DNA from 3 places in the Streptomyces sp. SAS_270 genome. Region 2 is predicted to be linked to each of the others. Evidence: predicted binding sites of a transcription regulator. Region 2 holds the regulator's gene; each other region holds the start of a gene.
What was found. The regulator HrcA, encoded in region 2, represses chaperone genes, less so after heat shock. The targets are predictions, from matches to a motif close to TTNGCACTCNGNNNNNCNGAGTGCNAA.
Positions count from the first base shown of each region.

Region 1 (3,273 bases), on a different contig from region 2:
TCCGCCCGTATTCGCCGGTCGGGGTGTGATCCCGGATACGCCCGAGGGCGGTACCCCTTCCAAGAAGGGGTACCGCCCTCGGAACTGACAGACTCCGCCGATCCGTGAAGGATCAGAAGTCCATGTCACCGCCCGGCATGCCGCCCGGAGCGCCGCCCGCGGCGGCCTTCTCCGGCTTGTCGGCGATGACGGCCTCGGTGGTCAGGAACAGCGCGGCGATGGACGCGGCGTTCTGCAGGGCAGAGCGCGTGACCTTCGCCGGGTCGATGATGCCTTCGGCGATCATGTCGACGTACTCACCGGTCGCGGCGTTCAGGCCGTGGCCGACGGGCAGGTTGCGCACCTTCTCGACGATGACGCCACCCTCGAGACCACCGTTGACGGCGATCTGCTTGAGCGGGGCCTCCAGGGCCAGCTTCACGGCGTTGGCGCCGGTCGCCTCGTCACCCGAGAGCTCGAGCTTCTCGAAGACCGAGGAAGCCTGGAGCAGGGCCACGCCACCACCGGCGACGATGCCCTCCTCGACGGCCGCCTTCGCGTTGCGAACGGCGTCCTCGATGCGGTGCTTGCGCTCCTTGAGCTCGACCTCGGTGGCGGCACCGGCCTTGATGACGGCCACGCCGCCGGCCAGCTTCGCCAGACGCTCCTGGAGCTTCTCGCGGTCGTAGTCCGAGTCGCTGTTCTCGATCTCGGCGCGGATCTGGTTGACGCGACCGGCAACCTGGTCCGCCGAGCCCGAGCCGTCGACGATCGTCGTCTCGTCCTTGGTGATGACCACCTTGCGGGCACGGCCCAGCAGGTCGAGACCGGCGTTCTCCAGCTTGAGGCCGACCTCCTCGGAGATGACCTCGCCGCCCGTGAGGATGGCGATGTCGCCGAGCATGGCCTTGCGGCGGTCACCGAAGCCCGGGGCCTTGACGGCGACGGACTTGAAGGTGCCACGGATCTTGTTGACGACCAGGGTCGACAGGGCCTCGCCCTCGACGTCCTCGGCGATGATCAGCAGCGGCTTGCCGCCCTGCATGACCTTCTCCAGGAGCGGGAGCAGGTCCTTGACGTTCGCGATCTTGGAGTTCGCGATCAGGATGTACGGGTCGTCGAGGACGGCCTCCATACGCTCCATGTCGGTGGCGAAGTACGCCGAGATGTAGCCCTTGTCGAAGCGCATACCCTCGGTGAGTTCCAGCTCCAGACCGAAGGTCTGGGACTCCTCGACGGTGATGACGCCTTCCTTGCCGACCTTGTCCATGGCCTCGGCGATGAGCTCGCCGATCTGGGTGTCGGCGGCGGAGATGGAGGCCGTGGAAGCGATCTGCTCCTTGGTCTCGACATCCTTGGCCTGCTCAAGGAGGGCACCGGAGACGGCCTCGACGGCCTTCTCGATACCGCGCTTGAGGGCCATCGGGTTGGCACCGGCGGCTACGTTGCGCAGGCCCTCGCGGACCAGCGCCTGCGCCAGAACGGTCGCCGTGGTCGTACCGTCACCGGCGACGTCGTCCGTCTTCTTGGCGACTTCCTTGACCAGCTCGGCGCCGATCTTCTCGTACGGGTCCTCGAGCTCGATCTCCTTGGCGATGGAAACACCATCGTTGGTGATCGTGGGGGCGCCCCACTTCTTCTCGAGGACGACGTTGCGGCCCTTGGGGCCAAGGGTGACCTTGACGGCGTCGGCGAGCTGGTTCATCCCGCGCTCGAGACCGCGCCGTGCCTCCTCGTCGAACGCGATGATCTTGGCCATGTGAAGTGGTCCTCCCGGACTGGGGTGGAATCTCCAGGACCGCGCCCGCGCCCGCGACGGACGGCCTGCCGGCCTCGTGGTTCCTTGCCCCACTTGGCCTGCGAGCCTCACCGACCCGGTCCTCGTTATCACTCTCACCTTCAGAGTGCTAACGCCAATGATTAGCACTCGCCCCTGCCGAGTGCAAGCGGCTCGGGTTGATCCCCAGGTGAGCAGGGGGGCGCGTGCGCGGGGCGCGGGGCCGTCCGCCCGCATCCCTGGGCACGCCGAAGGGCTCGTACCCCTGGAGGTACGAGCCCTTCGTCACGTCGCTGTTTGTGTTCAGTCGGCGCGTGCTTCAGCCGGCAGCCAGTCGGACCATGTCCGCCTGCGGCCCCTTCTGACCCTGCGAGATCTCGAACTCGACCCGCTGGCCCTCTTCAAGGGTGCGGTAGCCGTCCATCTGAATCGCGCTGTAGTGGACGAATACATCCGCACCACCGTCGACCGCGATGAAGCCGTACCCCTTCTCCGCGTTGAACCACTTGACGGTGCCCTGAGCCATGCCTAACTCCCCTATTACTGGCCCTTGCACAGATCCACACTTCGTGGATCCGGGTCAGACCTCACCCCCCAACGGTTGGGGGTGTGCGCCGGAACGCGTCGACCGCGGCTGAATGTATCTGTCCAACTGCCGTCTGCAACAGGTCAATCGGACGAGAATTCTGGGCATGACCGATCGGGAAAATGCGGAGAATTTGCGCAGATTCAGGGCAAGTCGGGCCCCATAAATGCCATAAACGGCTAGAAATGATGGGGCACTTTGGCTGCTTCTTATCGGGTGTCGGGCGAGAACTCATATGCGCCCGGCATGAGGACGACTCGGAAAGCGAAGCAGGTTCCCCAACTGTACCGCGCTCAACCATACAGAATTGCCCCCTCCGTTTCTCTTACGGAGAGGGCAATTCGATGAACAATGAGTGACAGCCGTTACCGAAGGTAACGAAAGGGGCGGTCAGCCTCCGGCGACGGCCGGGATGATCGAGACGCCCGCGCCGTCCGGCGTCACCGTCTCCAGACCCTGCTCGAAGCGGACGTCGTCGTCGTTGACGTACACGTTGACGAAGCGGCGCAGCTTGCCCTGGTCGTCGAGAACGCGGGCGGCGATGCCTGTGTGGTTCTTCTCCAGGTCGGCGATGACGTCGGCGAGGGTCGCGCCCTCGGCGCTCACCTCGGCCTGGCCGCCGGTGTAGGTGCGCAGGATGGTGGGGATGCGGACGTTGACGCTCATGATGCGAGGCCAGCCTCTCGGAAGGAGTCCAGGTTCGGGCGGATGGTCGCGGTCAGGCCGGTGCCGGCCACCGCGTCCAGGGTCTTGAGGCCGTCGCCGGTGTTCAGCACGACGGTGGTCAGGGTCGGGTCGAGCAGACCGTTCTCGATCAGCTTCTTCGCGACACCCACCGTCACGCCACCCGCCGTCTCGGCGAAGATGCCCTCCGTCCGCGCGAGCAGCTTGATCGCGTCCACGACCTGCTCGTCGTTCACATCCTCCACCG
Region 1 is NZ_JBMNDS010000001.1:144,882-148,154, reverse strand. It holds gene groL (chaperonin GroEL) at 113-1,738, opposite strand; gene ACN6LB_RS00765 (cold-shock protein) at 2,076-2,282, opposite strand; gene ACN6LB_RS00760 (MoaD/ThiS family protein) at 2,733-3,008, opposite strand; gene thrC (threonine synthase) at 3,005-3,273, opposite strand, start outside.
Region 1: a site for HrcA is predicted at 1,864-1,890, ahead of groL (chaperonin GroEL). Genes of this name have one in related genera too.

Region 2 (3,273 bases):
CCGCGGTCATCGGGATGGTGACCGTGCAGTGCAGGTCGTCGCCGCGCCGCTGGAACGTGGAGTGCGGCAGCTCGTGGATCTCGACGTACAGGTCGCCGGCGGGACCGCCGCCGGGGCCGACCTCGCCCTCGCCCGCGAGCTGGATCCGCGTGCCGTTGTCCACACCGGCCGGGATCTTCACGGTCAGGGTCCGGCGCGAGCGCACCCGCCCGTCGCCCGCGCACTCCGGGCACGGGGTCGGGACGACGGTCCCGAAGCCCTGGCACTGGGGGCAGGGGCGGGACGTCATGACCTGGCCGAGGAAGGACCGGGTGACCTGCGACACCTCACCGCGGCCGCGGCACATGTCACACGTCTGGGCCGTGGTCCCCGGCGCAGCGCCCTCACCACTGCAGGTGGTGCAGACGACGGCCGTGTCGACCTGGATGTCCTTCGTGGTGCCGAAGGCCGCCTCGTCGAGCTCGATCTCCAGCCGGATCATGGCGTCCTGGCCGCGGCGCGTACGCGAGCGTGGCCCGCGCTGCGACGCCGTACCGAAGAACGCGTCCATGATGTCCGAGAAGTTCCCGAAGCCGCCGGCTCCGAAGCCTCCCGCGCCGCCGCCCGACTGGGACAGCGGGTCGCCGCCGAGGTCGTAGACCTGCTTCTTCTGCGGGTCCGACAACACCTCGTAGGCGGCGTTGATCTCCTTGAAGCGCTCCTGCGTCTTCGGATCGGGATTGACGTCCGGGTGCAGCTCGCGGGCGAGCCTCCGGAACGCCTTCTTGATCTCGTCCTGGGAAGCGTCGCGGCGTACGCCGAGTACGGCGTAGTAGTCCGTGGCCACTTACGACTCCGCCAGGATCTGTCCGACGTACCGTGCCACCGCTCGTACCGCTCCCATCGTTCCCGGGTAATCCATGCGGGTCGGTCCGACCACGCCAAGTTTCGCTACTGCTTCGACGCCCGAACCGTAGCCGACCGAGACCACGGACGTGGAGTTGAGTCCCTCATACGCGTTCTCGTGACCGATCCGTACGGTCATGCCCGAATCCCCCGCCTCACCAAGCAACTTGAGGAGCACGACCTGCTCCTCCAGCGCTTCGAGGACCGGACGGATAGTGAGGGGAAAGTCATGTCCGAAGCGGGTGAGATTGGCGGTGCCGCCGATCATCAGCCGCTCCTCGGTCTCCTCGACAAGCGTCTCCAGGAGAGTGGAGAGCACCGTGGCGACCGTACCCCGGTCCTCCGCCTCGAAGCTGTCGGGGAGGTCCTGCACGAGCTGCGGGACGTCCGCGAAGCGGCGGCCCGCGACCCTGGCGTTGAGCCGCGCCCGCAGATCCGCGAGCGACGTCTCCCCGAACGGCGCCGGACAGTCGATCATGCGCTGCTCGACCCGGCCGGTGTCCGTGATCAGCACCAGCATCACACGGGCGGGGGCCAGCGAGAGCAGCTCCACGTGCCGCACCGTCGAGCGGGTCAGCGAGGGGTACTGCACGACGGCGACCTGCCGGGTGAGCTGCGCGAGCAGCCGCACCGTACGGCCCACGACGTCGTCGAGGTCGACCGCGCCGTCCAGGAAGTTCTGGATCGCGCGACGCTCGGGTGCGGTCATCGGCTTGACGCCCGCGAGCTTGTCGACGAAGAGCCGATAGCCCTTGTCCGTGGGGATGCGCCCGGCGCTGGTGTGCGGCTGGGCGATGTACCCCTCGTCCTCCAGGGCCGCCATGTCGTTGCGGACGGTCGCGGGCGAGACCCCGAGGCTGTGCCGCTCGGTGAGCGCCTTGGAGCCGACCGGCTCCTCGGTCCCGACATAGTCCTGGACGATGGCGCGCAGCACCTCAAGCCTTCGGTCACTGAGCATCGCGCACACCTCCAGCGGTCTTCCAGCGGTCTTCCAGCTGCTCCTGGCCTGGCACTCAGCGCATGCGAGTGCCAGCGTTCCCCGGCCCAGTGTACGGCCGTGGGGTACGGCCCCGGCAAGGGCGGCCCTGCCATGTCATGCCGACGTGTACCGACCTGTCCTGCGATGTCGTGCCTGTACCCGCCTCGCCGCTAGCGTCGGCGTATGAAGGTGACTTGGGAAGAGGCGGGGTGGGAGGAACTGTCGCCGCGGGTCGGGCGGCGGCGGCTTCCCGTGTGGGACTGCACCGCCGGGCTGGTGGTCGGCGAGGGCGCGGCGCTGCTGATCGACGCGGGGTCGAGCCTGGGCGAGGGCGCGCGGCTGCGCGCCGAGGCGCAGCGGCTCCTGGGTCCGCCGGGCGGCGACCGCCGTGTGACACACCTCGCGCTCACCCACCCGCACTTCGACCACGTCTTCGGCGCGGCGGCGTTCGCGGGGGTGGAGGTGTTCGGCGCGGTGGGCGTGGACGCGGTCCTCACCCACGACCGGGAGGAACTGCGCGCGGACGCCGTACGCAACGGGCTGGACGCGCGGGCGGCCGCCGAGGCGGCCGATCTCCTCGCCCGTCCCCGCCATGTCGTGTCCGGTGAGTGGACCCTCGACCTGGGCGGCGGTCTGCAGGTGCTGCTGGCGAACGTCGGCCCGGGCCACACCTGCCACGACCTGGCGGTCCTCGTGCCGGCCACGGCCTCCGCCCCGGAGGTCGTCTTCTGCGGCGACCTCGTCGAGGAGTCCGGCGAGCCGCAGGCCGGTCCGGACGCCGTCCCCTCCCACTGGCCCGCGGCCCTGGACCGGCTGCTCGACCTGGGCGGCGAGGACGCGGTGTACGTGCCCGGCCACGGAGCCGCGGTGAATGCGGCGTTCGTCCGGGCGCAGCGGGACTCGCTGGCGGCCCGTTTCGGCGTGTCGTAGGAGGGTGTACGGCGTCGGCGCGGCGCTTCTCCTATCGTCATCCGAATGCGCCAGTACTCTCCGGACCTGACCCCGCCCTGGAAGAAGCCCAAGCCCGTGCCCGAGGTCCCGGCGGACCCGGGACTGGTGGTCGAGGAGCCCGGTACCGGTTTCTGCGGTGCGGTGATCCGCTGCGAGGCGGGCACGGTGACGCTGGAGGACCGCTTCGGCAAGCACCGGGTCTTCCCGATGGAGCCGCGCGGCTTCCTCCTGGAGGGCCGGGTGGTCACGCTCGTCCGCCCCGCCGCCGGTCCCCTGCGGCCCACCCGCACGGCGTCCGGTTCGGTCGCCGTGCCGGGTGCGCGGGCCCGGGTGGCGCGGGCCGGGCGGATCTACGTCGAGGGCCGTCACGACGCCGAGCTGGTCGAGCGGGTCTGGGGCGACGACCTGCGCATCGAGGGCGTGGTCGTGGAGTACCTGGAGGGTGTCGACGACCTGCC
Region 2 is NZ_JBMNDS010000008.1:175,348-178,620, reverse strand. It holds gene dnaJ (molecular chaperone DnaJ) at 1-826, opposite strand, end outside; gene hrcA (heat-inducible transcriptional repressor HrcA) at 827-1,843, opposite strand; gene ACN6LB_RS08320 (MBL fold metallo-hydrolase) at 2,048-2,794, shown strand; gene ACN6LB_RS08315 (DUF3097 domain-containing protein) at 2,840-3,273, shown strand, end outside.

Region 3 (3,273 bases), on a different contig from region 2:
TGATCACGCACACGCCGCCGGCCAGCTTCGCGAGGCGCTCCTGGAGCTTCTCGCGGTCCCAGTCGGAGTCCGTGTTCTCGATCTCGGCCTTGATCTGGTTGACGCGGCCCGAGACGTCGGCGCTGTCGCCGCCGCCGTCGACGATGGTCGTGTCGTCCTTGGTGACCGTGACGCGGCGGGCGGTGCCCAGCACGTCCAGGCCGACCTGGTCGAGCTTGAGGCCGACCTCCTCGGCGATGACCTGACCACCGGTGAGGGTGGCGATGTCGCCGAGCATGGCCTTGCGGCGGTCACCGAAGCCGGGGGCCTTGACCGCGACCGCGTTGAACGTGCCGCGGATCTTGTTCACGACCAGGGTCGACAGGGCCTCGCCCTCGACGTCCTCGGCGATGATCAGCAGCGGCTTGGAGGCGTTGGTCTGGATGACCTTCTCGAGCAGCGGCAGCAGGTCCTGGATGGAGCTGATCTTGCCCTGGTGGATCAGGATGTACGGGTCGTCGAGGACGGCCTCCATACGCTCCTGGTCGGACACCATGTACGGGGACAGGTAGCCCTTGTCGAAGGCCATGCCCTCGGTGAAGTCCAGCTCCAGGCCGAAGGTGTTGGACTCCTCGACGGTGATGACACCGTCCTTGCCGACCTTGTCCATCGCCTCGGCGATGAGCTCGCCGACCTGCGAGTCCTGCGCGGAGAGCGCGGCGACGGCGGCGATGTCCGACTTGTCGTCGATCGGACGGGCGGTCTCGAGGAGCTCCTCGGACACGGCCTTGACCGCGGCGTCGATGCCCTTCTTCAGGAGGGCGGGCGACGCGCCGGCCGCGACGTTGCGCAGACCCTCGCGGACGAGCGCCTGGGCCAGCACGGTGGCGGTGGTCGTACCGTCACCCGCGATGTCGTTGGTCTTGGTCGCCACCTCCTTCACCAGCTGGGCGCCGAGGTTCTCGTACGGGTCGTCGAGCTCGACCTCGCGGGCGATCGTGACACCGTCGTTGGTGATGGTGGGGGCGCCGAACTTCTTGTCGATGACGACGTTGCGGCCCTTGGGGCCGATCGTCACCTTGACCGTGTCGGCAAGCTTGTTGACGCCGCGCTCGAGGGCGCGACGGGCGTCCTCGTCGAACTTCAGGATCTTCGCCATGGGAGCGATTCAGCCCTCTCGGAAATCTAGGGAGAACGAAACTGCGCCCCAGGCACCCGGCTTCTTAGCGATTGCGGGGGCCAGGGGCGCAGTTCAAAGCACTGTCTGCTTAAAGGTGAACTACTTCTCGATGATCGCGAGTACGTCGCGAGCCGAGAGGACGAGGTACTCCTCGCCGCTGTACTTCACCTCGGTGCCGCCGTACTTGCTGTACAGCACGATGTCGCCGACCTTCACGTCGAGCGGCAGGCGCTCGCCGTTCTCGAAGCGGCCCGGGCCCACGGCCAGGACGACGCCCTCCTGGGGCTTCTCCTTGGCGGTGTCCGGAATGACCAGGCCCGAGGCCGTGGTCTGCTCGGCGTCGAGCGGCTGGACCACAATGCGGTCCTCGAGCGGCTTGATGGCAACCTTGGAGCTGGTGGTCGTCACGATCCGACCTCCCCCTTCGGAGATCTCACGGGGTTAACTGTCTGAGGTGGCGACCAGGTGGATCCGTCGTCGCGGGTGCCGGATCTGCCCGTCGCTATTGGCACTCTCCAGGGGGGAGTGCCAGACCCGAGACTATGACCGCGATTAGCACTCGGTCAAGCGGAGTGCCAATTGCCTGCGGCGCGGCGGCAGGTTTTGGGCGCCCGGGGCCGGGGTGGGCCGCCCCTGGGGGCTCCGCCCCCAGACCCCCGTGTCGCGCTGACGCGCTCGTCCTCAAACGCCGGACGGGCTGAAATGCCCTCGGCACCGGACGGCTAACGCGGCCGGAGTGTCGGCGTGGGCGGTCTCGTGGGCGCCTTCGTGGTCGACGGTGTGGGTGAGGAGGGGCGTGTCGGGGCGTGGGGGGCGGGCAGGCCTCGGCGGCGGTAGTCGGCGACGGTCGGGCCGTGCGGGCGGACCCGCTGTGCGGCCTTCTTGCCCAGGCGTTCGATGGGGTCGACGGACTGGGCGCAGCCGGCCAGCGGGGCGAGCAGCAGGGGGGCGAGCAGCGCGGCGGCCAGGGCGCGCGGTCTCATGGTCGGTCCTTCACAGGTAGTCCTCCAGTCGCGCCACCGCGTACCCCTCGTCCGTGACCTTCTTCAGGAAGCGGCGGACCATGTCGGGCATGGTCCCCTTCCAGTCCTTCCGGCCACGGAAGTGGGTGAGGACGATGTCGCCGGGGTGCAGGTCCTGGTCCCACTCGCGGTACTCCCAGTGGTCGACGTAGACCTCCTCGTCCCAGATCGGGGCGTACTTGATGCCGCAGGACTTCGCCGCACGCAGGGTGTCCTCGTTGTAGTTGCCATAGGGCGGACGGAAGAGCTTCGGGCGCTTTCCGTACTGCTTGGCCATGATGTCCTGCATGCCGCAGATCTCGTGCTTCTGACGCTCGTAGGAGAGTCCGGGAAGGTACGGGTGGTGGAGGGTGTGGTTGTTCAGTACGACACCGCGGTCCCGCATCTTCTTGAAGTAGCCGTAGTTGTCCTTCACCAGGTAGTCGCTGAGGAAGGCGGTGTACGGGATCCGCAGCTCGCTCATCATCCGCAGGAACGCCGGGTCCTTCTCGGCGCCGTCGTCGATGGTCAGGAAGACGACCCTGTCCTTGGTGGGGATGGTGGTGAAGACCGGGGGCAGATCCTCCTGGCCGTCCACCTCGAAGCCCTTGCGCGCCTTGATCAGCGGCTTGCGCGCCGGGGGTGCCGGTGCCGCGAGCGGGACCTTCGCCAGGCCCCAGCGCTTCGCCGCGGCCACGCGCGCGGCGTACGCGGCGCGCAGGTGGGAGGCGTACGTGTCCAGGGCGCGCGCGGGCGGTGCCTTCAGTGGCTGCTGGCCGGGGGCGGGCCGTACGCGGGCGCTGGGGGTGTTCTCGGCGCAGCCGGAGGCGAGGGCGGCTACGGCGAGTACGGCGATCGCGCCGCGGGCGCGGGCGCGCGGCCGTCTCCTGCGCCGTGCGTGCGCGGGACGGCGCGCCCGGCCTGCGAGCTTCATACGGTTTTCTTCATTTTGTCCTACTAGTCGCATGGGGCCGGATCTTCCCAGGCCACGGCCCGCGCGGGGCCCCGACACCGCGGCCGGAAGCACACCGTCCACCGACTGGCCCACAATGACCTGGTGAACGACCTCTCCTTCGCCGCCCTGCTCACCCCCGAGGGCCGCGCCCTCCTCGA
Region 3 is NZ_JBMNDS010000053.1:67,352-70,624, reverse strand. It holds gene groL (chaperonin GroEL) at 1-1,138, opposite strand, end outside; gene groES (co-chaperone GroES) at 1,259-1,567, opposite strand; gene ACN6LB_RS29685 (hypothetical protein) at 1,882-2,142, opposite strand; gene ACN6LB_RS29680 (polysaccharide deacetylase family protein) at 2,153-3,127, opposite strand; gene ACN6LB_RS29675 (THUMP-like domain-containing protein) at 3,218-3,273, shown strand, end outside.
Region 3: a site for HrcA is predicted at 1,712-1,738, ahead of groES (co-chaperone GroES). Genes of this name have one in related genera too.